Regions from separate parts of the Flavobacterium pasteuri genome, predicted to be linked through region 2. Evidence: riboswitches for the same ligand, from Rfam matches in the RefSeq annotation. Region 2 holds a riboswitch; each other region holds the start of a gene.
What was found. Region 2 has a riboswitch for S-adenosylmethionine ahead of ACNQF6_RS10660 (Na+/H+ antiporter NhaC family protein). Riboswitches for the same ligand answer to the same signal wherever they lie in the genome.
Positions count from the first base shown of each region.

Region 1 (10,138 bases), on a different contig from region 2:
AAAGAAAGGCAGTAAGTTAGAATATAAAGTAAGCGGAACTAATTTATTGAACACGAACTCATTAAATGATGATAATTTCAGTCAGTTTGCAACCAGAACCTCTCAATATACCGTTCAGCCACGGTATGTAATTTTTTCTTTAAAGTATAATTTGTAGTAAATTTGCCAGAAGATAAAAGGCCTTTGAAGTTTATTCTTCAAAGGCCTTTTTTTAGTTTTTAATTCCCAATAGGACTTTGATGTGGAACTGATCTACCGTTTTTTTATTTCTTTTTCTTTCTCCACTTACGTTCATGTAGTATATTAAAATCGTGTATTTAGGAGTTTCAATTTTTTGTGTAATCTTTTGTTTCCAATTTTCTTTATAATCAAAATCGGGAGTTTGGCTTACAAAATCGACTATCTTCAACGGAACGATGTCCTGATTGATTTGTAAGTCTACTCCGTATTCTTTTTTAGTAGAAATAATAGAATAGGACTTATTGTCGATTGTAATACATTCGGTACATTCTAAATCTTCGCTATTTGCAATGGAAAAAGACACATCATAGCCTTGAATGTTTTCTATATTTTGATTGTTGTTTTCGTAAAAATTATAAAAATATTCTTTGTTGTTTATTTTTTGGTCATATTGAGCGCGATAATTTAGTCCCAGTGCTTTCATGATTTGGGAGGAATTTGGGTTTTTGTCCTTTTTAATCAAGGCAGTTAGTTTGTCTTTTGTAAATGGAAGGAGTACTTCTGAGCCATAGTTTTCTTCTAAGAAATCTACGATACTGCTTAAATCTTGCTCTTGTTCAAAAGTGAGTTTTTCCTTTTCTATTTTTTGCAAATAGGACTCAAATCTGGAAAGCTGACTGTTTTTGGATATTGAATCTGCACTTTGCGGTCCAAGAATGGTAATCAAAGCCGTTATGCACATTGTAATAGGGATGAACTTTATTTTAGGTTCTTTTTTGATTATAAAATAAGCTACTACTATGGTTAACCAGATTGACAATGCCAATACATAATAGCGCTCATGTGTGAATCCGTATAAGTGGACTCTATATAAAATAGCCCAAAATAATAATCCCAATAACGGAACTAATAAATAATAAAACCAACGGTTAAAGGTTCGCATCCAAAGATTTCCAGTTTCTTCGGCAATAGGATGTACGAGTAAAAAAGAAAGTATTCCAAAGATTGCAAAAACCAAAACGAGATTAGAAACCCAGCCCACAGGTAAAGAAAGTGTGACTAAGATTTTAGTTTCATAACAAATCAAAATCACTAAGTAAATGCTGATTAATGGAAGCAAAACATATTGAGTAAAATTTTTAAGACCTTTTGGATATTTTAAAATAAGTGGAGAGGATTCGTTGTTGGTTTCAGGAACGCCAGATAAAAAGAAAACCGTATTAAATATCCCTGCGATGATGAAAAATAAGTGAAGATATATTCTGTCATAAAAATCTACATTGAATAAATGGTGTACCGCTAAAATAGCCAAGGATAATCCGGAATACAATACAACGCTATACAAGCCAGCAGTTAGAATACGAAGAAAAAGCTGTTTGTTGAACTCCCAAAACTCTTCTTGGTTGTAGATTTTTGATATAAAACCGGAAAATGAGACCAATAGATGCAAAGCAATATTGAGTACTAAAAATTGCAATGCTTCAACCTCTGTTATTTTTTCCGAAAAGCTAAATATAAAAGCAGTTACTAATCCACCAAGTATTAGACTGATTAAAAATCGAATCCAACTGTTTTTGTGAGTTGCTGAGAAATATAAACTAACGGAAAGAAATAAAACCAAACACAGAGAGCAACACATGATACTTTTAGTGTAAAAATTCTCGGTCGTATCATTTCTTTCTTCTGAGAGTAAAATTGCGAATACCGTCCCTAAAATCGTTAGTATGGTTTCTAGCGGAAATCTGGAAATGGTTTTTTGTGAAGCTTGTAATACGCTTTGGAAAGAAGGGAATTTAGCCATGATTTTGGGAAGTTATTTTTTACTAAGTAAAGAAAAATACCGCATATAGGCAAACAAAAACCCCGAAGTCTGCAGTAACAGAATTCGGGGTTTGATATATAACTAGATTTAAATTTCTAATGTTTTAAAGCCAAAGTTACAATCCAAAAGCAGTTTTAACTTGGTCAACGAAATCTAATTTTTCCCAAGTAAACAATTCAACAGTAACTGTTTTTTCGTTTCCACCTGGAGCAGAAAAAGTTTTAGTAACAGTTTCTGGAGTACGTCCCATGTGCCCGTAAGCAGCAGTTTCGCTATAGATTGGATTTCTTAATTTTAAACGTTGCTCAATAAAGTACGGACGCATATCAAAAATAGCTTCTACTTTCTTGGCAATTTCACCATTAGTCAAGTTTACTTTTGATGTTCCGTAAGTATCAATAAAAATACCCATTGGTTTAGCCACACCAATTGCATACGAAACCTGAACTAAAATCTCGTCAGCAACACCCGCTGCAACTAAGTTTTTTGCGATATGACGTGTAGCATAAGCGGCACTTCTATCCACTTTACTTGGATCTTTTCCAGAGAATGCACCACCACCGTGAGCACCTTTTCCACCGTAAGTGTCAACGATAATTTTTCTTCCTGTCAATCCAGTATCTCCGTGCGGTCCTCCAATTACGAATTTCCCGGTTGGATTAATATGGTATTGGATTGCATCATTAAATAAATGAGCATGTGTTGGATTTTTTGCAATAATCCTTGGAATCAATATTTCAACGATGTCTTTTTTGATTTTTGCAAGCATTGTAGCTTCTTCGTCAAAATCATCATGTTGTGTTGAGATTACAATAGTATCAATACGAGTTGGCTTATTATCATCGCTATATTCTAAAGTTACTTGAGATTTAGCATCCGGACGCAAATACGTAATTTCGTTATTTTCACGTCTTAAAATGGCTAATTCCTGCAATAATTTATGAGATAAATCAAGTGCCAATGGCATATAATTTTCCGTTTCATTAGTAGCATAACCAAACATCATTCCTTGGTCACCAGCACCTTGCTCTTCAGGATTTTTTCTGTCAACACCTTGATTAATGTCAGCAGATTGTTCGTGAATAGCAGAAAGAATTCCACAAGAATTAGCTTCAAACATGTATTCGCTTTTTGTGTAACCAATTTTTCTGATTACATCACGAGCGATTTGTTGTACGTCTAAATAGGTATTTGATTTTACTTCACCAGCCAAAATTACCTGGCCAGTAGTTACTAAAGTTTCACAAGCTACTTTTGAGTCAGCATCAAATGCCAAAAAATTATCAATTAATGCATCCGAAATTTGATCTGCAATTTTGTCTGGATGTCCTTCGCTTACAGATTCTGACGTAAATAAATAGGCCATAATAATTATTATTTTAAAATTAAGCGAGAAAAAATAATTGCTGAAAAGGACTAAAGAAGAGTTTCTGCTTTAGCATTTTTTCTACTGAAAATTTTTCAGTATCCATAATGAATTGATTTCATTATGAAGAGGTTGCAATCAGTTCAAATTTTTCCTCTTGTATTCGGGTGCAAATGTATGAAACCATTTTGAATTGCAAATTAATCTTAACTTTTTTTTGCTCATAAATCTTTTCATCTACTTAAATAAATACAAAACGGAATCTTGGGTTCGTTTTTCTTTGTATTTTTTTTAAAACTTATTTGGAAAATTCAGAAATAGTTAGCATATTTGTTACAACAAAAAAAGAAACATGAAATTTAATGTGTGTAATATGTCAAAAGCCATTCAGGAAAAGTCCTGTGGGTCGTGTATTGCTTAAATTTAAATTAAAATTTATATAGCAAAAGCCTCCCAAGAAAATGGGAGGCTTTTTTTTTGAACTCTATTTAGCTGAAAATAAAACAACATTAATCATAGAATGAATAACCTGAAAATCCAGAATACAAATAATTTTAAAGTCAAAAATATGATTTGCGCCAATGCCATTATGTGCGTTCGTGTCTGTTGATTCCAAAAGTATAAGTTATAACACAACTTAAAAAACCCTTTTGGATACGTATCTAAAAGGGTTTTTTCATTCAGATTAGTTAAAAAACATAGAAAATTTCAGAAATCAAAAAATAATTTAAATCAAAACTAACATCGTAAATTCAAATAGTATGAGCACATTAAAAAATTTCCCGAAGACATTACGGTTACTAAAAGGCTTTAGTTTCAGAACCAAAACAGAAAAAGAAATCGATTCAAATAATGAATTGACCAATCCAAGATTTGAAATATCAAAAAATGATCCTTTGGCGCAAAAAATAGTGCCGAGTTCATTACTGTTTCAAATGTATTCAAAAGAAAATGAAGAACTTTTTATTTAAAAAAGTGATGGTTGTTTTAGGTTTTGAATCTTTGATGGTAAATCTCAAATTATGATTTCGACGAAAGATAAAACCCTAATATGGTGTTTTCACTTTCGTCGGGATAATAATTGTACGTGCGATTTTTTCAAGTCAATTTGCAATAAATCAATTAGAACCAATTTGATAAAAATTTGGTTGTTTAAAAAAATAGTAGTTAATTTGTGCCTTTAAGTTCAAAAACGTATTGAAATGTTATAAAGAAAGGCAGAGGGATTAGACCCGATGAAGCCTTAGCAACCCTTCGATTTATCGAAGAAGGTGCTGCATTCTACCTTTATTCTATCCCGAAACTTCGGGATATTTCAGAATCTAAAGGAAAGATAACACAAAGAATTCTTCTAGTTCACTTCTAGCTTTCTTTCTAATATTTCCAGACACAAATCAAAAATCATAAAAGATTTGAAATTGGAAAATAAACCAACATCTATTACCGTACAAAATTTCATCACCGAAAGTGGGGCTTTTTATGCTACCATAAACTTAAGTTTTCAAGTTTTTGGACCAGCTTTACATACAGCTCCCATTGTTTTGGTAAATCATGCATTGACCGGAAATTCCCAAGTTGTGGGAGACAAAGGTTGGTGGAATGATTTAATTGGTGAAAACAAAACCATTGATACCAATACATATACAATACTGGCTTTTAATGTTCCGGGAAATGGTTTCGATGAAGCTATCATTGAAAATTATTCAGATTTTAATACCAGAGATATTGCCAGAATTTTTATTGAAGGCATTCGTTTTCTTAAAATTAAACAGCTTTATGCCATTATTGGCGGTTCTGTTGGCGGAGGAATTGCTTGGGAATTGGTTGCATTGGAACCAAAAATCACACAACATTTAATTCCTATTGCAACCGATTGGAAATCGACAGACTGGTTAATTGCCAATTGCTTTTTGCAAGAGCAAATTCTCAAAAATTCTTCAAAACCTATTGAAGATGCTCGAATTCATGCCATGCTTTGCTACAGAACTCCAGAATCTTTTACTGCAAAATTCCAGAGAACCACTAATGAGGAATTAGCGATTTTCAATGTAGAAAGCTGGCTAGGTCATCATGGTAAAAAGCTTCAAAAACGTTTTCAAATTTCGTCTTATAAAATGATGAATCAATTGTTGAAAACGATAGATATTACCAGAAACAGCAATTCATTTGAAGAAATAACGTCAAAAATTGAAGCTGATATTCATATCATCGGAATCAATTCAGACTTGTTTTTTACTGCAAATGAAAATAAAGCAACTTACGAGGAATTAAAAAAATATAAAAATAATGTCACCTATCAGGAAATAGTTTCCATTCACGGACACGACGCTTTTTTGATAGAATACAAACAATTACACAATTTGCTTCAGGATATATTCTAAGCCAAAAAAACACAACACAATGAAAATATTAAAATTTGGAGGTAAATCTTTATCGAATGGCGACGGAATAAATAAAGTAGTTGCAATTATTACCGACAAAGTAAATCAAGGAGAAGAAATTGCAATTGTAGTATCGGCACGTGGAAATGCTACAGATGAATTAGAAGAAATTTTAGGTATTGCTTCTAAAAACGGAGATTACAAACCGCTTTTTGAGAACTTTAAAAAATACCAACAAGATGATTACCAAGAGGTAGATTTATCTGAGGAATTCAATGTTTTGGAAAAATTATTCGAAGGCGTAAGCTTAATTGGCGATTACAGTAATAAAATTAAAGACCAGATTTTATCAAAAGGAGAATTGCTTTCTGCAAAATTACTGACGGCTATTTTGGTTGAAAATGGAATAAATGCTCGTTTTGCCGATACTCGAGAATTGATAAAAACTGATTCTAAATTTGGTGATGCGCAACCTTTGGAGCAAATTTCGAAGAAAAATGTCATCAATTATTTCAAACAATACAACGGAACTACCGTGAACATTGTTACGGGTTTCATCGGTTCTAACAACAATAATGACACAACTACTTTAGGAAGAAACGGTAGTAATTATACCGCTTCTTTGATTGCGAATTATTTAAATGCCGATGAATTACAGAATTATACTCACGTAGACGGAATTTATACCGCAAATCCTGAATTGGTGCTTGATGCTAAGAAAATCGACCATTTGACTTTTAACGAGGCGAATGAGTTGGCTAATTTTGGAGCAACAATTCTTCATGCAAAAACCATTATTCCTTTGTTGGAAAAAAACATTCCGCTTCGTATTTTGAACACATTCAACCACGAAAATAAAGGAACATTAATCACATCCAATTCTAATAAGGAAGGAATTAAAACACTTTCGGTACTTGAAAATGTATCATTAGTTAATCTGGAAGGAAGAGGGTTACTGGGGAAAACTGGCGTTGATGCCCGTATTTTTAGAGTGATGGGCGACAATGATATCAGCGTAAGCATCATTTCTCAAGGTTCTTCAGAAAGAGGAATTGGTTTGGTCGTTGCCGCTGATAAAGCGACTAAAGCAATGATTGAATTAGAAAAAGAATTCGAAAATGATTTCTATTCAAAGGATGTGAATAAAATAACGGTGACCGATAATGTTTCGGTGATTTCTATCATTGGCCAGGATTTAAGCACGTTTCACAAGCCATATACGGCGTTGATAAAAAATAAAATTGTCCCGATTCTTTTCAATAATACCGTTACCGGTAAAAATGTGAGTTTGGTTGTGAAAAAATCACAACTGAACAAAGCCTTAAACGTGATTCACGGAGAGATTTTTGGAGTTTCAAAGAAAATCAATATCGCTATTTTCGGACATGGATTAGTAGGTGGAACTTTGATTAACCAAATATTGGAATCGGCAGCAACCATCGAAAAAAGAAAAGACATTAAGTTGAATGTTTTTGCTATTGCCAATTCAAGTAATGTACTTTTAAATAAAAACGGTGTTACTCCAAACTGGAAAAATGAAATCCAAAATAATGGCTTTTCTTATACTATCGATGATGTAATTGCTTACGCGAATGAGCATCACTTGGAGAATTTGATTGCGATTGATAACACGGCAAGTGCCACATTTGTTGAAAATTACATTCCTTTGGCAGAAAGTAGTTTCGATTTGATATCGTCTAATAAAGTGGCCAATACGTTAAGTTATAGTTTTTATAAAAAACTACGAAAAGTATTAGCAGATAATCAAAAGAGTTATCTTTATGAAACCAATGTTGGAGCGGGGTTACCGTTAATAGATACGATCAAATTATTACACCTTTCAGGAGAAAACATCACTAAAATTAAAGGTGTTTTCTCTGGAACATTGAGTTATTTATTCAATAATTTTTCTGCTAAAGACGCGCCGTTTAGTGAAATATTGAAAGAAGCAATTGATAACGGATATACCGAGCCAGATCCAAGAGAAGATTTATGTGGGAATGATGTAGGTCGAAAATTATTGATTTTGGCAAGAGAATTAGACTTACAAAATGAGTTTGAAGAAATTGATATTCAAAATTTAATTCCAGAGCATTTGAGAGAAGGTGAAGTTTCTGATTTTCTAAATAAACTGACGGAGTTTGATCCAATCTATGCTAAAATAAAAGCGGAACAAAAACCAAATCACGTGTTGCGATACATAGGTGAATTATCAGGCGATTTGCAAAATGATAAAGGAAATCTGGAAGTGAAACTGGTTTCTGTACCATCAGATACGGCTTTAGGCGGATTGAAGGGTTCTGATTCTTTCTTCGAAATTTACACAGAATCGTATGGAGACCGACCTATCGTGATTCAAGGCGCAGGAGCAGGATCAGCAGTAACGGCAAGAGGCGTTTTTGGAGATATTTTGAGATTATCAGATAAAGGGTAAAGATCTAAGATTGCAGACTAACGAATTTTGATTTAACATTGAAAAAATAAAAATCTGTGTTTTTGCGATAGCAAATCTGTTTTATCCGCGTCTGAATAAATATAATTAATTAAAAAAGGGACAGCCTCCAGTCTTGGCTCCCTTTTCGCCGTGGCGAAAGGGTTGGGGAGGGGATTAATATGAAAATAACACTAAACAGAGTAAACGACAATTTTCACTTTGAATTAAAAAACGAACGTGGGCACATAGTAAATGTTGATAGCCGACCAGAATTTGGCGGAGACGATAAAGGTCCAAGTCCAATGGAATTAGTATTGATGGGTGTTGCGGGTTGTAGCGCTATTGATATGATTTCGATTTTAAAAAAACAACGTCAGGAAATCACTTCTTTCAAAGCCGAGGTTGAGGGGGAACGTGTACAAGTAGGAGAAGCGAAACCATTCAAGGATATTACAGTAGTATTCTTTTTGGAAGGTCCTATTAATGAAGAAAAAGCAGCGAGAGCCGCACAACTTTCTTTCGAAAAATACTGTTCGGTTTCTAAAACATTAGAGCCAACAGCAACTATACATTACAAAGTAGTTTTAAATAATAAATCATTATAGTTTAATTAAAGATTGGATTTGAATATCCGAACAACTTTAAGCCTTAAACTTTAAACTAAAAATAAAATGAACGAACAAGAATTTGGTTTTGAAACGCAAGCCATACGCACCCAATTAGAAAGAACCCAATTTCAAGAACACTCGGTTCCTTTATACTTAACATCAAGTTTTGTATTTGAGGATGCCGAAGATATGCGTGCTTCTTTTGCTGAGGAGAAGGATAGAAATATTTATAGCCGTTACAGTAATCCCAATACTAATGAATTTATAGAGAAAATTTGTAAAATGGAAGGTGCTGAATCGGGATTTGCTTTTGCCTCAGGAATGGCGGCTGTATATTCAACCTTGGCGGCTTTGTTGAACTCCGGAGACCATATTGTTTCGGCAAGTAGTGTTTTTGGAGCGACACATTCCTTGTTTATCAATTATTTTCCAAAATGGGGAATTGAAACATCGTATTTTGATATTGATAAGCCAGAGACCATTGAAAGTTTTATAAAACCGAATACAAAGATTCTTTTTGCAGAATCTCCAACCAATCCAGCGGTAGATATTATCGATTTGGAACTGTTAGGTACTATTGCCAAAAAACATAATTTGATTTTGATTATTGACAACTGTTTTGCGACACCTTATTTGCAGCAACCGATAAAATGGGGTGCACATTTAGTGGTACACTCAGCTACAAAATTAATGGACGGTCAAGGTAGAGTTTTGGGCGGAATAACTGTTGGTGATGCTGAATTGATTCAAAAAATCTATTTATTTTCTCGACTTACCGGTCCTTCCTTATCTCCATTTAATGCTTGGGTATTATCAAAAAGTTTAGAAACTTTAGCGATTCGTTTAGATAGACATTGTGAAAATGCCTTGAAAGTGGCTGAGTTTCTGGAAAGCCATCCCCAGGTTAATAAAGTGAAGTATCCTTTCTTGAAATCGCATCCGCAATACGAAATTGCTCAAAAGCAAATGAAATTAGGAGGCAACATCGTTGCATTTGAAATCAAAGGAGGAATAGAAGCTGGAAGAGCCTTTTTAGATAAAATAAAATTGTGTTCGCTTTCGCCAAATTTGGGAGATACCAGAACAATTGTTACGCATCCAGCATCTACAACTCACAGTAAATTAACAGTTGAAGAAAGATTAGCGGTAAGTATTACGGATGGTTTAGTACGCGTTTCAGTAGGATTAGAAACCGTGAAAGATGTAATTGCTGATTTGGAGCAGGCTCTTTCGTAAGGATTTTTGATTGCAGATTAACGATTTTTGATTGCAGATTAACTACAAATTAAAAATCGTTAATCTCCATTCACTATTCTTAAATCAAAAAGTATATTTTTGTTGTTACAA
Region 1 is NZ_JBLVPN010000005.1:263,476-273,613, forward strand. Features, by position in the region: gene ACNQF6_RS09735 (carboxypeptidase-like regulatory domain-containing protein) at 1-157, shown strand, start outside; gene ACNQF6_RS09740 (DUF4153 domain-containing protein) at 212-1,981, opposite strand; gene metK (methionine adenosyltransferase) at 2,118-3,368, opposite strand; gene ACNQF6_RS09750 (hypothetical protein) at 4,130-4,339, shown strand; SAM riboswitch class I at 4,571-4,708, shown strand; gene ACNQF6_RS09755 (alpha/beta fold hydrolase) at 4,787-5,749, shown strand; gene thrA (bifunctional aspartate kinase/homoserine dehydrogenase I) at 5,769-8,183, shown strand; gene ACNQF6_RS09765 (OsmC family protein) at 8,363-8,788, shown strand; gene ACNQF6_RS09770 (trans-sulfuration enzyme family protein) at 8,855-10,027, shown strand.
Region 1: another riboswitch for S-adenosylmethionine. It lies ahead of ACNQF6_RS09755 (alpha/beta fold hydrolase); the one in region 2 lies ahead of ACNQF6_RS10660 (Na+/H+ antiporter NhaC family protein).

Region 2 (10,138 bases):
TTTGCGCTTTTGTACGATTATATTAGATTGCAATTTCATGTGATTAAACGAAAAACCTTTCATCATAAAACTATTTTAGATAAATAATCGAAATCAAAGTCGCGGTTGCAATGAAGCCCCAAAGTAAAATTCCTTGAGCCAGCGGTTTTAACCCCACTGATTTCAGAACAGTTCTATTTAATCCTGCTCCAATTAAAAACATAGTTACCGTAAGACCTATTTTTGCAACTGAAACAAAATGCGGTCCTATACTCTTCATTTGAGGCAGATACGTATTGGCAATCATGGCCAGAATGAATAATCCGATGAAATATGGGATTTTTATTTTCCCCGATTTATTTTTGAAAATAAATGCCGTAATCAATGCTACAGGAATAATCCACAAAGCTCGGGCTAATTTTACCGTCGTAGCTATTTGCAAGGCTTCCGGACCATATTTACTGGCGGCTCCTACGACTGAACTCGTATCATGGATGGCAATGGCACTCCATAATCCAAATTCTTTTTGTGATAAATCCAACCAATCACCTACCGCTGGAAATAAAAATAGCGCCACCGAATTCAGAATAAATATCACTCCCAAAGCAACTGAGGTTTGTTTTTCATTGGATTTGATTACTGGGGCAATCGCGGCTATGGCGCTTCCTCCGCAAATTGCAGTTCCGCATGAAATTAAATGAGAGGTTTTCTTCTCCGTTTTCAACCATTTCCCTAAAAAAGTTCCTAAAACTAAAGTGCTCACAATAGAAATAATCGTAAACAAAAAGCCTTCTTTACCAGCAGAAACTGCACTGTGGACATTCATTCCAAATCCTAAACCAACTACTGAAAATTGTAGTAAAAAATGAGTGGCTTTATGATTTAACTCTAAAAAAGGATGCCCAAAAAGGTTGGCTACAATCAATCCTAATACTAAAGCAATTGGCGGAGAAACAAAAATGGTAGTGCAAAACAATAGTAATGCAACAAAAATGAATTGCTGCAATGTGGCATTTACTTTAAAAAAAATAAAAGATTCTTTTTGAATTATTTTTTGATGCGTTTCCAATGTAAAGTTGTTGAATTATTACAGTACAAAGGTGGAACGATAAATCTATATATACCAATCGCAAATTATAATCTCCTATAACTTTAAATTATAATGATTGGAAATATTCTGGATAAACAAATCGGATAACGAATCCGTTTTTCCTTGTAACGTAATAACGTAAAAGAAACGTTCTATTACCAGATCTTTAATATCTAAGATAGCTAATTCATTGTTTTGAAGTTCTTTTTTTATAGCATGAATCGATATAAAAGCCACACAGTCAGAGTTCATCAAATAAGATTTTATGCTTTCGGTACTTCCTAATTGCATTTCTATTTTTAATTCTGATAATTTAATTTCAAATGGTTTTAACGCATGTTCAATAACTTCAAGTGTTCCTGAACCTTGTTCCCGCATCAAAAAATACATTTTTTTAAGATCTTCCTGGGTCACTTCATCACGACTTACTAATGGATTGGAACTCTTACAGACTAAAACTAATTCGTCCTTTAAAAACTCCGTATATTTAATAGACTTATTTTTTGATTGTCCTTCAACAATTCCTATTTCGATTTCCTGTTTTAATAAAGCATTTTCTATTTGTTCCGTATTTCCATTTAGTAAACTTACTTTTACATCTTGTAATTTTTGATGAAAACGAGCTAAAAGTGGCGGAATTATATACTGAGAAATTGTCGTACTAGCTCCTAATCGCAACAATCCGGATCGTTGATTTATCAGCGTACTCATATCAAAATCTATCTCACGGTATATTTCAAAAATACTTTTGGTATGCTTCAGTAAGACTTCACCTGCAGCTGTCAGTGAGATTTTAGAACCGTTTCTTTCAAAAAGTTTGATTTTATATTGTTCTTCTAATTCCTGAATATGCTTTGAAATCGCAGGTTGCGTAATAAACAATTCAGTTGCAGCTTTTGTGAAACTCAACCGATTAGCAACGGTATAGAAAACTTTTAGTCTAAAATCCATGTTGTTTAATTGTATTTTATTACAGTAATCCGTTATATTTTCGAACAAACCATTCGGTTGCCAACAAAATTGAAATCAAAATCAATAACCAAATCCAATCAATCAAAGGTGTTTTGGTAACAATATTCTTTTGTATCGCCTTATATTCCTCATTTTCCAAAAGCGATTTAATCAACACATCAACTTGGTCCGAAAAATACGCTTTCCCTTGTGTTTGCGTAGCCAATTGTGTCAATTTCTCCAGATCTGGATTGACAAATTGTTTTTCGATATCAAAATCAAGAATTTCAAAACTACTGGAATACGTCGATTTAGAATTCAATTCTTTTACCGTAAACGCGTAAGGTCCCGCTTTAAGCCCGTCAAGATTGACTTTATAGGAATTATTTCCTTTTAATAAATCGTAATTTTTTGTTTGTTTCGTTTTGGTATTCGTTACCGCAATAGTCAAACGTGCTTTTTCATCAAACTCATAATTCTTATTGAAATATTGCGCGGTTATTTCAATGGCTTCACCGGAATTATAGAAACTTTCATGTTCTACCACTAATGATTTTTTAGAATTATTAGAAGCCAAAAATTGAATAATCTTATCCATGAAAACATCATATTTTTCAAATGATTGATTGTTGACATGTGTTTGCAAACGCCATTTCCAGCTGTTTTCTCCCAAAAGATAAGCGGCTCGCCTGCCTTGATTTTCTGCAAAAGCTAGTAAAGGCGCATTCGTATCTATTGTTCTAATTTTGGATGAAAGCAAAACGGACACCGCTCCTTTTGTAGTTACGGTTCCAAAAGCATTTTGCAAAGGCGGTAAATTTTCAAACCCAATATTATCAACCGCAAACAAATTAAACTGCGCATTAAAAACCGACAAATAATCTTCTTTTTGTCCACTCATTTTAAAGTTCAAATTATCCTGTTGCTGATTCAGAAAATTAAAATCGGTGTTGTTACCAGTAATAATAAATGTATTGATTCCAACACCTTTATTACTCTCAAAAATGTTTTTAAATTCGGCTGTTGGCTGGTATAAAATTAAAACATTAAAATCTTGTAACGTATTAATATCATTAGGTTTAACGATAGTTACTTTACGCTGTACATTTGATTCAATTGCTCTTTTTAGTGCGCCTAAATCAGGATGAGTTATAGCTGATACTATAGCAATATTTGTTTTTTGGTCAATAACTTCAACCGCAAAATTCTTAGTGTTATTGTACGTGTTTTTTTCTTTTTCTTTAGATGAAATAGTAGCTTTAAAAATCTGTAATCCTATTTTATCAGCTGGTAAAAGCACGCTTACGGTTGCCGTTTTTTTGGAAGGTGAAAAGGCAATCGATTGTTTGCTGAATACCGAATTTCCTTGTGAAATAATAAAATCGGCCGTTATGCTTTTAGTTCCTGAATACTGTAAAAAAGCTTCTACAGGAAATTTATTCTTATGAAAAGCATATTTATTAACATTCAGTTGATTGATTTTAAAATCTAAGAAAGTTGTCGTATCGCCAACGATTACAGGATATACTTTATTCGCAGTATCAAAACTAAAGACATAATCATTTCCCGAAGTTTGGTTTCCATCCGTAATTAAAACTGTTGGATAGATTGCATTTTTATAAATGCTTTTTAGATTTTTGGCAACAACATCAATATTAGTTTGAGTTCCTTTAAAATCAAATGTTTTAGTCGGTTCAAATTCATCTGAAAACTGATACGATTGCAAATCGAATTTCTCTTGTAAATCAGAGTTTGATTGTATTTTTTTGTACAATTCTAATGCTTTTTCATTGGCATTCAAAAAAGAAATAGAACTCGAATTATCAACAACAATGGGCAAAGGCGTTTTTACCGTTTCAAGCGTATTTTTAGTTACTATTGGATTAATTAACAATAATAAAATTCCAAAGATGGATGAAAAACGCAAAAAAGCCAAAAACCAACCGATTTTCGATTTGTTTTTGGCTTTGTAGATATATTGAAAAAATGACAAACCGCCAGCTATTAGTAAAGAAAGTAGTAATAATAGAACGGTTGTTGTTGTCATTCTTTTTTTATTTTAAATGATGAATTTTAAATTTTAAATTTTCACATCATTTAAAATTCATCATTTATAATTTATAATTATTTTAGGTAAGCATTCCTCCACAAACATTCATAACCTGTCCAGTTACATACGCACTCATATCCGAAGCAAAGAAAAGACATGCATTAGCAACGTCCTCAGTCGTTCCGCCACGTTTCAAAGGGATTCCGTCTCTCCATCCTTTTACCACATCTTCGTTTAATTTTGCCGTCATTTCCGTTTCTATAAATCCAGGAGCAATTACGTTACAACGAATATTACGTGATCCTAATTCCAATGCCACTGATTTAGAAAAACCAATAACTCCCGCTTTAGAAGCAGCATAATTAGTTTGTCCTGCATTTCCTTTCACTCCTACAACTGAACTCATATTGATTATAGAACCAGAACGTTGTTTCAAGAAAGTACGTTGAATTGCTTTAGTCATATTAAAAACTGATTTCAAATTGACATCCATCACTTTGTCAAAATCTTCTTCGGACATACGCATCAATAGGTTGTCCTTAGTAATACCTGCATTATTTATTAGAATATCAACTGTTCCAAATTCAGCTAAAACGGCATCTACAAAAGTTTGTGCTTCATTAAAATCGGCTGCATTCGATTGGTATCCTTTGGCTTTAATTCCTAAAGCGTTCAATTCGTTTTCTAGAGCTAAAGCTGATTCCACTGACGAACTATATGTAAATGCAACATTTGCACCATGTTGAGCAAAAACTTCTGCAATTCCTTTTCCTATTCCACGACTTGCACCAGTAATAATGGCAACCTTTCCTTCTAGTAATTTCATATTCAAAAATTAGTTTATTTTTTATTTGGAGCTATTCCTGCTATCCGTTTCAATCTTTTATGAACACTAACGCTCACATAAAAGGATTTTCACTACTATCAGGGCTATCTTACACCCGTCAAATATATAATAATTCCCTTTTTAAAAAAAATTCAAAAGCAATTACAATCAAAAATTCAATTCTTAAATTTTAAAGAATCGCTTTGTCCATTTGTCCCAAAACGAAATATAAATAGCCACCAATGTGAAAATTAGTAAAAATAAATGGTACCAAGCATTACTAATTAAGTCAAAGAAATCTAATTTCCCGTTAGCGTAGCTCAATATAAGCAATACTTGAGCGCCATACGGTAAAACTCCTTGAATTATACACGAAAAAATATCCAGGATTGCAGCCGTTTTTCTAGGATTCAATTCATATTCATCATTAATTTCTTTGGCAATAGGTCCTGTAATTACAATAGAAACCGTGTTGTTCGCTATTGCTAAATTAGCAAAACCCACTAAAGCACCAATTCCCGCTTGAGCTGATTTTTTACTTTTAATTCTTTTTTTAATTTGAACTAATAAATACGTTATTCCACCCGCTTTATCTACCATAGCTGCTAAACCTCCAGTAAGCATTGACAATAAGAAAATATCAGTCATACTGGTAAAGCCTTCATATATCTTTTGAGTGAACTCCATTAACGTAAACGAACCACTAAAATAACCTATGATTCCTGCCAATAAAGTTCCAATAAGCAATGTTGAAAATACATTAACACCTACTACCGCCAATACTATTACTAATATATAAGGTACAATTGCAATCCAGGAAAAATCATTTTTTGCAATGGAAACAGTCACAATATCTGAGTTTAAACCAAGATAAAAGAAAACCATAATAGTCAAAATTGCAGCAGGAAAAGCAATAAATAAGTTAATCTTAAACTTATCTTTTAGGTCACATCCCAATGACTGCGTTGCTGCGATGGTAGTATCAGAAATCATCGAAAGATTATCTCCTAACATAGAGCCACCTAATAAAGCGCCTGAAATTAAAGGTAATGAAGCACCGCTTTTATCAGCTAAAGCGACAGCTATCGGGCCAATAGCTACAATTGCACCCACTGATGTTCCTGTAGCAGTTGATAAAAAAGAAGCAATCAAGAAAATCCCTAAAGGAAAATAAGCAACATCAATAGTATTTATCCCAAGATTCACCACAGCATCAACACCGCCCATTGCTTTACTTACTACTGCGAAGGCTCCTGCTAGCAAATAAATTAAACACATGGTCATGATCTTACTTTCACCACATCCCGCAATCAATGTAGCAACTTTTTCATCAGTAGTGGATTTGAAAAGTAAAAAGGCTGCTATGATACCAACTACAACTGCCACTGGCGATGGAAAAGCATAAAAATCATTCAGAACAATTCCTGCTCCTAAAAAAGTAAAAATAAAAACCAATAAAGGAATCAAGGCAAAGGCATTTCCTTTTTCTTTTGAAAATAAAGTCATAAAAATAATTTAAAATTAAAAATTATGACGAAAAACAAAGCTAAATATGGGAATGTAAACAACATTTTTTCCAAAGGATTTGGCTTATCGTTTTAGCACCTTGCTTGTTGTTGCAGGTTGCTATCCTATTGCAGGATTCGTGATAACGGGTGCAAAAGTAATTAATTATTTATGAAATTAGCCTAATTTTATTCCAAAAAAAGATAATTCAAAAAAAGCGCCACATGAAAAATGTAGCGCGATTATAATTAAGATATTAAAAGGTAGACTTTAAATAATTAAAAAGCTACATTCCATCTTGGCAGTCTTCCATTTTCGTCAAGGAAGTTTTGTAAAACTTGCCCTTCTGCGAATGTTGGAATCACTTTAGTTTTATCATTAAATGTTTCATACCAAACCACTTCAAGTGTGCTGATATCTTCAATTTTCATTTGTGCTGGCCAAGAATATTTTCTTCCAGTTTTAGCAAATTGGTGTCCTTCTACAATTTTATCCTTCAGTCCACCATTTTTAATTTTCAAAGTTCCGTTGTTTTGAACAGTTCCAGTAGAACCAACCATAATTAACTCCTTTTCATCTCCAACAGAGTAAACTAAAAATACTCCAGATCCTTCTGATGCGTTGCAAACTTCTGCTAAACTATCTTCTGTAGTAAATGAAAACTGATTGGTAACTTTGAATTTTTTTAACTCTTTGTACATATTATTTTATTTTAATTTGAATTGGCTTTGACAAAAAAATACCCCACAAAATCGTGAGGTCCATTAGAAACCATTCGTTTATGTTTATTCTTATTACAATTGAATCTGCAAAAACAGAAATATTTAATAAAGTGCAAAGATATTTCTTTAATTCAATTAATAATAAAAAAGCCCCACAAATTGTGAGGCTTTTAAAATATTTAATAAGAGTTTAGATTAACCTAAAACTTCTTTTACTTTTTTACCAATTTCAGCTGGAGAATCTACAACGTGAATTCCACATTCTCTCATGATTTGCTTTTTAGCTTCAGCTGTATCGTCAGAACCTCCAACGATTGCACCAGCATGTCCCATTGTACGTCCTGGAGGAGCAGTAACTCCTGCAATGAAACCTACAACTGGTTTACGGTTACCATCAGCTTTAATCCAATGAGCAGCATCAGCTTCTAATTGTCCACCAATTTCACCTATCATTACGATACATTCTGTTTCTGGGTCATTCATCAATAATTCAACTGCTTCTTTTGTAGTTGTTCCAATGATTGGGTCTCCACCAATACCAATTGCAGTAGTAATTCCTAATCCTTGTTTTACAACTTGGTCAGCTGCTTCGTAGGTTAATGTTCCCGATTTAGAAACAATACCAACAGTTCCTTTTTTGAAAACAAAACCTGGCATAATACCAACTTTAGCTTCACCCGGGGTGATTACACCTGGACAGTTAGGTCCTATTAATCTAGAATTTCTTTCTTTAACATAACTATTTGCTTTTATCATGTCAGCAACAGGAATTCCTTCAGTAATTGCAATGATTACTTTTATTCCAGCATCTGCTGCTTCCATAATTGCATCAGCAGCAAAAGCTGGCGGAACAAAAATGATAGTTGTATCAGCTCCTGCTTGTTCTACAGCATCTTTTACAGTATTAAAAACTGGTCTGTCTAAGTGAGTAGTTCCCCCTTTTCCAGGAGTTACACCACCAACAACGTTAGTACCGTACTCAATCATTTGAGAAGCATGGAAAGTTCCTTCGCTTCCTGTAAAACCTTGAACAATTATTTTGGAATCTTTATTAACTAAAACACTCATGATATATTTTTTATGTAGTTTTTAAAATTGTTATGCAAAAGTATAAAATAGTAATCAGTAATCAGTATTCAGTATTCAGTTTTTTGACACTAAATTATGATAATTGACTCATTTGATACCCTCGAAATAGTTTATTGTCTTTTATTTGCCAAATAACCATAAAATGCGCCAATAACATTTCTTCTCTGGGATTCTCAATCGTTTTTACAAAATGAGAATATCGTACCGAAACAGTATCATTTTCACTTACAATATGGCTAATCCTAACCTTTGAACGAACGTAAGCTTTACTCAAATCATTGGAAAGGCTTAATAAAGAATCATAATTCAATTGAACTAATCCCTTACTACTGTTCCATTCAACGATAACTTCTGGATGCAAAAAATCTTTTATGACTTCGTTGTCAATTAGCGCATCTGATTTGTAAAACTTCTGAACGATTTCTTTAGCAGACATATTACTTTAGTTTATTAAGAATTTCTGGTATCTTTTTGATATTAGCCAGTTGTTTCAATTTTTCTCTTGATTCTTCTATTGGTGTTCCAAAATATGATTTGCCACCTTCTACTGATTTTGTAACTCCGGTTTGACCAAGAATGACAGCCTTTGCTCCTATTGTGATACCACTTGTGGTTCCTACTTGTCCCCAAATAGTAACTTCATCTTCAATAATAACACAGCCCGCAATTCCGGTTTGTGAAGCTATTAAACATTTTTTGCCAATAACGGTATCATGGCCAACATGTACTTGATTGTCAATTTTTGTACCTTCTCCAATAGTAGTATCGCCAGTAACACCTTTGTCAATCGTACAAAGCGCTCCTATTCCCACATTATCTTTGATGACAACTCTTCCACCGGAAAGTAATTGATCATATCCTTCAGGACGTTTTTTATAATAGAACGCATCAGCACCCAGAACAGTTCCTGCATGAATCATTACATTATCGCCTATTACGGTATAATCATAAATGGAAACATTAGAATGGATCAAGCAATTCTTACCTATAACGACATGATTTCCAATAAATGTATTTGGCTGTATTAGAGTCCCTTCACCTATTGAAGCTGAAGTAGCTATTGAAACATTTGAGAATTGAAATGGCTTGAAATAATTTGTCAATTTATTGAAATCTCTAAAAGGATCTTCAGAAATTAACAATCCTTTCCCATCTGGACAAGCTACATTTTTATTGATTAAAACAACAGTCGCTGCAGAGTTTAATGCCTTGTCATAATACTTAGGATGATCCACAAAAACAATATCTCCAGATTCAACAACATGTATTTCATTCATTCCAGTCACTGGAAAATCTTTATCACCAACATATTCACAGCCGATGATATTTGCAATTGCTTCTAAAGAGTAAACTTTTTGGAATTTCATTTAATTAGTATTCAGTGTTCAGCAATCAGTGTCCAGTATATCTGATTACTGAACACTGATTACTGTAAACTATTCTTTAACTCGTTCCATGTAAGAACCTGATGCAGTATCAATTTTAATTTTATCACCTTCATTAATAAACAAAGGGACATTTACAGATGCACCAGTTTCAACAGTTGCTGATTTTGTTGCATTTGTAGCCGTATTTCCTTTAATTCCTGGCTCAGCGTATGTCACTTCAAGAATAACTGAAGCTGGCATATCTACTGAAAGCGGTAAATCAGTCTCAGTATTGATGCTTACCATTACATTTTCTCCTTCTTTCAATAAATCTGGCGAGTCTAAAATGTTTTTGTTTAAAGTAATTTGTTCGAAAGTCTCCGTATTCATAAAATGAAATTGATCACCTTCAGGGTACAAAAATTGGAATTTATGGTTTTCTACTCTAACTTCTTCGATTTTATGACCCGCAGAAAAAGTGTTGTCCAAAACTTTCCCGTTAGTTAAACTTCTAAGTTTAGTTCTAACAAAAGCAGGACCTTTTCCTGGTTTTACGTG
Region 2 is NZ_JBLVPN010000006.1:135,117-145,254, forward strand. Features, by position in the region: gene ACNQF6_RS10635 (YoaK family protein) at 1-87, shown strand, start outside; gene ACNQF6_RS10640 (YeiH family protein) at 71-1,048, opposite strand; gene ACNQF6_RS10645 (LysR family transcriptional regulator) at 1,124-2,020, opposite strand; gene ACNQF6_RS10650 (hypothetical protein) at 2,040-4,067, opposite strand; gene fabG (3-oxoacyl-[acyl-carrier-protein] reductase) at 4,150-4,896, opposite strand; gene ACNQF6_RS10660 (Na+/H+ antiporter NhaC family protein) at 5,080-6,402, opposite strand; SAM-I-IV-variant riboswitch at 6,457-6,553, opposite strand; gene ACNQF6_RS10665 (hypothetical protein) at 6,681-7,103, opposite strand; gene sucD (succinate--CoA ligase subunit alpha) at 7,320-8,192, opposite strand; gene ACNQF6_RS10675 (nuclear transport factor 2 family protein) at 8,287-8,649, opposite strand; gene ACNQF6_RS10680 (UDP-3-O-(3-hydroxymyristoyl)glucosamine N-acyltransferase) at 8,651-9,580, opposite strand; gene efp (elongation factor P) at 9,650-10,138, opposite strand, start outside.

Region 3 (10,138 bases), on a different contig from region 2:
TTTTTTCGTGCAAATATTCTGCGAAAGCTTCTGCAAAACGATCCGCCAATGCTTTGACCATGATCGAATTATAATCGTCTAAATCTTTTTCGAATTCAGCTGCCCATTCATCCACACCAAAACCGGTTGTTACACAAAATGCTCCCATATAATCCGTTTTACCGCTGTCTTTCGGAGCGATAAAATCAGATAAAGCGATATTTGGGGCACCTTTTGTTTTTTGTGATTGCTGACGCAACGTCAAGAATTTCTCTAGTACTTTTCCACTTTCGTCGCTCAATTCGATGTCATCATCATTCACTTGATTCGCTGGAAAAATTCCGTAGATTCCTTTGGCTGTCAGTTTCTTTTCTTTCAAAATAACGCCCAACATTTCTTTAGCATCCGCAAAAACTGAAGTAGCTTGTTCTCCAACAACAGTATCTGTTAAAATCGCTGGATATTTCCCAAACAATTCCCATGTTCTAAAAAAGGGTGTCCAGTCAATATACGGAACCAAAACATCCAAATCGACTTCGATTGTTTTTGTTCCAATAAAATTAGGCTTCATTGGGTTGTAATTTTCCCAATCTAATTTCAATTTATTGACACGAGCTTGCTCAATAGTTAAGAAATTTTTGTCACGCGAACGATTCAAAAAAGTCTCTCTAAAAGCATCATATTCTGCTCTGATGTCACTTGCATATATTTTTTTCTCACTGTTCAATAAATTTCCGGCAACCGTTACGGCTCTCGAAGCATCATTTACGTGAATAACCGTTTCTCTATACTGTGGTGCAATTTTCACGGCAGTATGCGCGCGCGAAGTCGTTGCTCCACCAATCATCACTGGGATTTTTATATTTCTTTTGTCTAATTCTTTAGCCAAATACACCATTTCATCCAATGAAGGTGTTATCAATCCGCTTAGACCGATAATATCAACATTGTGTTCTATAGCTGCAGCGATAATTTTCTCAGGCGCAACCATCACACCTAAATCAATAATCTCATAATTGTTACAAGCCAAAACAACCGAAACAATATTTTTACCAATATCGTGTACATCGCCTTTTACAGTCGCCATTAATATACGACCTGCAAAACTTGAAACACCATCTTTTTCGGCTTCAATAAATGGCAATAAATAAGCTACTGCTTTTTTCATTACACGCGCTGATTTCACCACTTGTGGTAAAAACATTTTTCCTGAACCAAATAAATCTCCTACGACATTCATTCCTGCCATTAAATTGATTTCAATTACTTCGATAGGTTTTGTTGCTGCAAGTCTGGCTTCTTCTACGTCAATTTCTATAAATTCATCAACTCCTTTTACTAGCGAATGCGTCAATCGTTCCTGAATAGTTCCCGAACGCCATTCTTGAACTGTTTTTTCATTACTCTTTACATCTCCTTTTACATTCTCGGCAAAGTCCAACAATCTTTCTGTGGCATCATCGCGTCTGTTCAAGATTACATCTTCAACGTGTTCTAAAAGATCTTTTGGAATTTCATCGTAAATAGAAAGCATTTCTGGATTCACGATTCCCATCGTCATACCATGTTGAATCGCATGATATAAGAAAACAGAGTGCATCGCTTCACGAACCGTATCATTTCCTCTAAACGAGAAAGAAACATTACTCACACCACCACTAATATGCGCATGTGGAAGATTCTCTCTAACCCATTTTGTTCCTCTAAAGAAATCCAATGCGTTCAAGCGGTGTTCTTCCATTCCAGTAGCTACTGGAAATATATTCAAATCAAAAATGATGTCTTGCGGAGGAAAACCAACTTTGTTTACCAAAATATCATACGAACGTTGGCAAATTTCAACTCTTCGTTCGTAATTATCAGCTTGTCCTGTTTCATCAAAAGCCATAATAATTGCTGCAGCGCCGTAGCGCTTGATCAATTTAGCATGATGAATGAATTGTTCTTCCCCTTCTTTTAAAGAAATTGAGTTTACAACACTCTTTCCTTGCACTACTTTTAAACCCGCTTCGATAATGTCCCATTTCGAGCTGTCAATCATAATTGGCACTCTGGAAATATCAGGCTCGGCAGCGATTAGATTTAGGAATTTTGTCATAGCATATTCGCCATCGAGCATTCCTTCATCCATATTAATATCGATGATTTGTGCGCCACCTTCTACTTGCTCTTTTGCAATGCTAAGTGCTTCTTCGTATTTTTCTTCTTTGATTAATCGAAGGAATTTTCTAGAACCTGTTACATTCGTACGTTCACCAATATTCACAAAAACGCTTTCCGGCGTAATGATTAAAGGCTCTAATCCCGATAATACAAGGTTTCTTCTCTTTTCTGCGTGTGCCATTTTTGTTTTATTTAATCCTGCACGGTTTCAAAAACGGTGTAGGTTTAGCTTTTTTGTTTCTTATTATATTGGGCGTGACCCAAAAGGGTCGGGCTATTCGTTACAAGTCCTCGTCTCGTCCGAAAAGACGAGACTGTGGGCTTTTCACTGCTATCCCTCACGCGGATTTTCAACAATTCAACACTATTTTCATTCAACAGAATATCCCAAAATCCTATTTCCTTTTCATTCAACGGAATAAATGCCGTTGCTACAAAAACATATCGTTCCTACGGAACTCTTACTTTGCTAGCGCGAGCGTCCCGCTCGTGCCCATTCCAAATTATAATTCTATTGTTCAAACCTTTTATCCTGCTTTTGTTTGTGGGCACGAGCGGGACGCTCGCGCTAGCTTGGAAGCTATATTTTTGTAGTATATCTAATTAAGATCATTTTCATAATTATAATTCTTTAGATAATCTCTACTAATTTTCAATTCTTTCTTATATTCAGCTAACTTTTTTCCAAAATAATCGATTTTTCTCTCACTTTCACCTGTCAAGGATATAAACAGCTCAGCTTGTTTAGTGTATGATTCAATACTATCTGAATATCTTTTTAGTATTTCATCCCCATATCTCTTATATAAATAAGCGGAAGATTGATCAGAACCACCTACTTGAATCTTGGCTTTATATGATTCCAATTCTTTAGTATCATTCCTCACCTGTTCAACCATCGAAGTATAGATCTTAGTATCGATAATCAATTTTCTTTTATAATACGACACTATTTTCCCATAATAATCTATCCTTTCAGTAAATTCACGGATTTCTGTTCTAAACCCTATTATCTGCTTCTCATGATATATAGATTGGTATTCATCTTCTAATTCTTCATTACTCTTATTACTAGGCTCACTCTTTTCATAACCACAATCTAGATTATCCCAATAATCACTTCCTAGTTCATATCTATCTTCCATTGTATTTATTTTTAGTTTTGTAATATGTCTACAAGAAAAATCCTCTTGTCTATTTCTACTATTAAAGGCTCATCGGTATTACCTTTTATTATGCAACTTTCGTCCAACTATCATTAAATATAACAATCCATAAGCATTGCAATTTACATTTCTTATCAAAAAAACAATAACTATTTTTTATTCTTTAAAAAATAGACTTTTCTATTGGTGAATTTTATATTTTATTATTCTTCTTTGTGTGCTGACGTTACAAATTAAGTGTCATTGTAGTTTCTTTTTCTCAGACGCGATACATCGCGTCTCTACGTTACATTGTCGCTGTTGATACTCTAGGTTTATACTCCTTTGCGATATCAGCAATCAACTTGATGTGCTCTGGCGTTGTTCCGCAACAACCACCTATGATATTTACTAAATTGTCGTCTAAATATTCTTTGATGAAAGCTTGCATCTGTTCTGGTGTTTCATCGTACTCACCAAATGCATTTGGTAATCCTGCATTAGGATGCGCCGAAACATTGAATGACGTATTATGTGCCAAAGTCTGTAGATATGGTTTCAGCAAATCAGCTCCCAAAGCACAATTGAAACCTACGCTCAATAATGGTATATGCGAAACCGAAACCAAAAAAGCTTCTACGGTTTGACCCGAAAGTGTTCTTCCTGATGCATCCGTAATCGTTCCGGAAACCATTATTGGAATATCGATATTGCGTTCGTCTTTGACTTCTTCAATAGCGAAAAGGGCCGCTTTTGCATTTAAAGTGTCGAAAATAGTTTCTACCAAAAGCAAATCACTTCCTCCGTCAATCAACGCTTCTACTTGTTGTTTGTATGCAATACGTAAATCATCAAAAGTTACCGCTCTGTATCCCGGATCATTTACATCTGGTGACATGCTGGCCGTTCTGTTTGTTGGTCCTATTGAACCTGCTACAAAACGAGGTTTATCCGGATTTTTGGCTGTGAATTCATCGGCTACTTCACGGGCAATTCTTGCTGATTCATAGTTGAGTTCGTATACCAAATCTTCCAGATGATAATCGGCCATTCCGATAGTAGTTCCAGAAAAAGTATTGGTTTCAACAATATCCGCTCCTGCTTCAAAATAAGCTGCGTGAACGGCACGAATCGCTTGTGGTTGCGTTAATGACAATAAATCGTTGTTCCCTTTTAAGGAATGTGGAAAATCTTTGAAACGTTCTCCTCGAAAATCTTCTTCGGAAAAATTGTAGCGTTGCAACATGGTTCCCATAGCTCCATCGAGTATGAGTATGTTTTTTTTAATAGCTTCTTGAATTGTTGACATCTTTTGTTTTATTCTCGCAAAACATTATAGTATTAAGCGCTTATTATTAATTCCAAAAGTTCAATATATTAGCTCTTTAGCCCCGATTACCTCACTTAATTACTATTTTCATAGGAGTTCGATGAACTACGTTTGCAGTGAAAATCCTTTCTCGTCCTAAACTTGTTTAAGGATGAGAAAGATTGCAACGAAAAGCGGGAACGGTATTGACAAAAAAACGCCAATTGTTCGCTCCTGATACTGAAATAAATTCAGTAAGCTAAATATCGATATGTTGTCAAGAAAGGGTTTGAGAAATACTAAGTGAGTATTCATGTGTTATCTATCTTAAATACTGAAACTGGTTCTGTATAAAGTAGAATGTAGCACCTTCTTTAAAGATAAAGGGTTGCTAAGGTTTCATTGGGTCTTTCCCTCCGCCTTTCGTGATAACTTTCAATAAATATATGAACAGTGCAAAGTAAAGACATAGCGCTAATACTTGCAAGTATTAGCGCTATATTTTTTAACTAGTTTGTATTATGTTGTTAAACTATGGCTTTCACCACGGCTTTTGGAGCTTCTTTACGGGTTCCGTCAAATCCGTCAACACCAGAAACTGTAGTGTATTTCAATACATATTTCTTACCTGGATTGATGATTTGATAGGCTGCCTGACACATTAATGTGGCTTCGTGGAAACCACAAAGAATCAATTTCAGTTTTCCCGGATAAGTATTTACGTCACCAATGGCAAAAATACCTGGAATGTTCGTTTGGTAATCTAAAGCATTATTTACTTTGATGGCATTTTTTTCAATGTCTAATCCCCAGTCTCCGATAGGACCTAATTTTGGTGTTAATCCAAAAAGTGGAATAAAATAATCCGTCGCAATGGTTCTATGTGCACCATTTTCCTCAATATCAATTGACTCTAAATGTTCAGCTCCATTCAAGCCAACTACTTCTGCCGGCGTAATCATTTTTATTTTTCCTGAGTTCTTCAATTCCTGTACTTTTTCTACAGAATCTAAAGCCCCTCTGAATTCGTTTCTACGGTGAATCAAAGTTACCTCAGAAGCAACATTCGACAAGAAAATACTCCAGTCCAAAGCAGAATCTCCTCCTCCGGCAATCACGACTCTTTTGTCTCTGAATTTTTCCGGGTTTTTAATAAAGTATTTAATTCCTTTATCCTCGTAAAACTCGATGTCTTCAATCAATGGTTTTCTTGGTTCAAAACTTCCTAAACCACCTGCAATTGCTACCACAGGAGCATGGAATTTTTTTCCTTTATTTGAAGTCACAATAAAACTTCCGTCTTCTTGTTTTTCAATGGTTTCTGCACGTTCTCCCAGTGTGAATCCTGGTTCGAATTGCTTGATTTGTTCCATTAAATTATCTACTAAATCTCCGGCTAATACTTCCGGAAAACCTGGAATATCATAAATAGGTTTTTTTGGATATAATTCAGATAATTGTCCGCCTGCTTGTGGCAAAGCATCTAAAATATGACATTTCAGTTTTAACAATCCTGCTTCAAAAACTGCGAATAAACCTGTTGGTCCGGCTCCTATTATAAGTATGTCTGTTTTAATCATTTTTTTATTCTTTATGTAATGTAATTATGCTAAACTATTTAATTGCAAATTAACGATTGATTTTTACTGCTTTCAATGATAAATATCATTCGCTATTTTGCTCTGATTTATTCTTTATTTTTTAATGCTTCGGTGATTTCGTTCATTTTTTGTACTTTTTCTTCGAAATTTCCTTTTAGTGTCTTGCGATATTCATTTAGATTTTCAACCATTTTATTGATATCATCCGGAATTATTTCTTCGAAAAATTCCCGTAATCTTTTGGCTGTTGTCGGTGATTTTCCATTAGTTGAAATAGCAATTTTGACATTTCCTTTGGTTACAATTCCGCCCAAATAATAATCACACAAATCTGGTGTATCAGCAATATTGCAAATCAAATATCTTTTTCGAGACAAATCAAATACTCGTTTATTGACTTTTAAATCATCGGTACAGGCAATTACCATGTGTCGTTTTTTCAACATTTTTTTCTTGAACTTGGCTTTAGTCAATTTCACCGAAGGATGTCTTTCGACCAATTCTTCCAATTCCGGCAAAAACCTTGGTGCAACTACCTCAACATTCGCATTCGGACTTGATTTCAACATGAAAGATAATTTTTCTAAACCCACGTTTCCTCCACCTACAATCAACACATTCAGGTTTTGTAGTTTTAAAAAAACAGGATATAATTCATTTCTTTCCATTATAATCGTATTTCGTTTGATAGAAATTCTTCGTAAAATCCTTTCAACTTATTACTTTCTTTAACCACTTCGCCAATAACAATTATTGCTGGCGAGCTTAATTTATTCGCAGCTACAACTACTTGAATTGTGTCAATCGTTCCAACTCCAATTTTTTCTTGTGGAGTAGTTCCGTTTTGAATAATTGCAACGGGAGTTTCTCCTTTGGATTCTTTTTGGAACAAAGAAACAATTTGTGATAATTTGCTCATTCCCATTAAAATCACAACAGTTGCCGATGATTGCGCAGCTAACGCTACATCATTTGACAAATTCCTGTCGAAAGTCGTACCTGTAATTACCCAAAAACTTTCTGAAACACCTCTTTTTGTCAAAGAAATTCCTTGGTAAGCGGGAACTGCAATCGAAGATGAAATTCCGGGTACTACAAATGTAGGGATTCCAAAACTTTCTGCGAATTCTATTTCTTCGCTTCCACGTCCAAAAATAAATGGATCTCCACCTTTTAATCGAACGACATTTCCGTACGTAAGCGCATTATCAACAATCAACTGATTGATTTGGTCTTGCGTATATTCATGGCAACCTTTTCGTTTACCCACAAATATTTTTATGGCACTTTTTGGCGCATGAATCATTATTTCATCATTGGCCAGCGCATCATACAAAACCACATTCGCTTCAGCAAGTGCTTTTACTCCTTTCAGAGTAAGCAAATCCGGATCGCCAGGACCAGCGCCTACTAAAGTTACTTTTGGTTGTATTGTATTATGCATTAGCTAAATCTTTTGCTCTGTATTTTTCTATGTTTTCAAAAAAGGCAACTCCTTCTTGAATGTATTTTTGTGCAAATTCCGCAGAAGGCTCATTCGCTCTGATTTGGTATACTAAATCTTTGAACGTTGAATTCAACTCAATTTTATTGCTTTCGATGAAAACCGTGTCAAACAAATCGATAATTCCTGCATGGTGATTTGTTTTTTGGTTTTCAGCAAGTAATAATGCTTTAGCTCCATTTACAAATCCGGCATACGCTAAATAAATCGCATCAGCCCATTTTCCTTCATCAAAAGCTTCTTGCGCAAAAGTCATTTTATCTTTAGCTTCTAATATTAAAGTAGCTACTAAATCAATTACTACACCTGCACATTCTCCTACTCCAACTGCTTTCACGTAATTATCAGCATTACCCCAATCTACAAAATCAGCTTCGGTAAGATTAGTCAAATCGGCTAATGGTTTCAAAAATTCGTAGAAATATTTTTCCCCTTTGGCATCATAATAATTCAAAAATGATTGTCCGTTTCCGTTTGTTTCAAAATCATTTAAGATGAAACGCAATGCATCAGGTCCTCTTCGGCTTGGAATTTTGATTACTTTATCAGAAAATCTTCCGTTTCCGTTTCCTAAATTTCCTCCACCTAATAAAACTTGTAACGCTGGCGCTACTAATTTTCCTGAATTGATAGACATTCCCTGAAAACCAATTTCGGCCATATTGTGTTGTCCACACGCATTCATACAACCACTGATTTTAATCGTGATTTCCTTATTGTTGCTGTATTGTGGATATTCTGTTTCTAAAACTCTTTCTAGTTCTACTGCGATTCCGGTACTGCTTGCAATTCCTAAATTACACGTATCTGTTCCCGGACAAGCTGTAATATCTGAAATGGTATTGTAACCCAAAGCCACAAAATCTAATTTGGCTAATTCTTGGTAGAAAAATGGTAGGTTTTCTTCTTTTACGTGACGAATTAAAATATCCTGTCTCAAAGAAAAACGCAATTCATTAGCCGCATAATTTTTGATTAATTCTGCCAATGCTCTAGCTTTATCAGTATAAAAATCACCTAATAAAACTTTAATTCCAATCGCTACATAACCCGCTTGTTTTTGCGCGATTACATTTGATTTTTTCCAAGCTTCGAAAGCAGCTGCATCTTCGATTACTACTTTTGGAACTTCCAATAAAGGAGCTGGAATTTCACCATCAAAAGCTGTCGTATCGATTTCAACTGTTTGGTGAGACAACGCTTTTTTCTCTTCCTCCACCAATCGTAAAAACTCGTCTCTTCCCAAATCTTTGATTAGGAATTTCATACGTGCTTTTAAACGTTTTGCTCTTTCGCCATAGCGATCAAAAATTCTTAAAACACCTTCAGTTGTTGGGATAATTTGGTTTACCGGAATAAACTCCGATAATAATTCAGCATGACTTGGTTGAGAACCTAATCCTCCACCTAACATTACTTTAAAACCTCTTTCGCCATTTACAATTTTTGGAATAAATCCTAAATCATGCAAATAACTCAATCCTGTATCTTTATCTGAAGACGAAAATGACATTTTGAATTTACGTCCCATCTCTTGACAAACCGGGTTTCTCAAGAAAAACTGAAACAACGCATGCGCATAAGGCGACACATCAAAAGGCTCTTCCCCATCGATACCTGCCGTTTCACTAGCCGTAATATTTCTCACGGTGTTTCCACAAGCTTCACGAAGTGTAACATCATCTTTCTCCAGTTCAGCCCAAAGTTGTGGTGTTCTATCCAAACTTACATAGTGAATCTGGATATCCTGACGCGTAGTAATGTGCAAACGCCCGGTTGAATATTCATCAGAAACTTTAGTAATTCGCAACAATTGTTCGCTGGTCACTTTACCAAAAGGCAATTTGATACGAATCATTTGTACGCCTTCCTGACGTTGACCGTACACTCCTCTCGCCAAACGAAGGCTACGGAAACGCTCATCATCAATTTTCCCGTCACGGAATAAAGCAATTTTTCTTTCTAAATCGATAATGTCTTTTTGGACAATCGGATCTTCTATTTCGGTTCTAAAACTTTCCATCTTTTCTTGACTTTAGGCTATTGGATATTAATTATGTTTGGATTTTATTTTTGGCTTAAGCCAAAAACTAACGAATAAATCCAACTCCCGCTGTGGTATTAGTAGCAACATCTATTAAAATAAAAGCGCCGTTTGATTTGTTGTCGTTGTAGGCATCAAAATACAAGGCTTTACTCAATTTAATATTTACTTCACCAATTTCATTAATGCTCAATTGAGTTGCTGGTGTAACTCCCGAATAATCGGTTGCGATTACGTTTTTTACGCTTTCAATTTTCGCCAAAACTCTGTTCGTATTATGTTGTACCAAATATTTTGTACCTGGAACTAACTTTTTGCTATCCATCCAACAAATCGTTGTATTGATATCTTTTTCTATTTTAGGCAACTCATTCGATTTTACAATCATGTCAC
Region 3 is NZ_JBLVPN010000005.1:277,878-288,015, reverse strand. Features, by position in the region: gene metH (methionine synthase) at 1-2,323, opposite strand, end outside; gene ACNQF6_RS09825 (hypothetical protein) at 2,742-3,287, opposite strand; gene ACNQF6_RS09820 (homocysteine S-methyltransferase family protein) at 3,595-4,596, opposite strand; SAM riboswitch class I at 4,912-5,031, opposite strand; gene ACNQF6_RS09815 (NAD(P)/FAD-dependent oxidoreductase) at 5,124-6,176, opposite strand; gene ACNQF6_RS09810 (precorrin-2 dehydrogenase/sirohydrochlorin ferrochelatase family protein) at 6,284-6,865, opposite strand; gene cobA (uroporphyrinogen-III C-methyltransferase) at 6,865-7,641, opposite strand; gene ACNQF6_RS09800 (nitrite reductase) at 7,634-9,724, opposite strand; gene ACNQF6_RS09795 (sulfate adenylyltransferase subunit 1) at 9,792-10,138, opposite strand, start outside.
Region 3: another riboswitch for S-adenosylmethionine. It lies ahead of ACNQF6_RS09820 (homocysteine S-methyltransferase family protein); the one in region 2 lies ahead of ACNQF6_RS10660 (Na+/H+ antiporter NhaC family protein).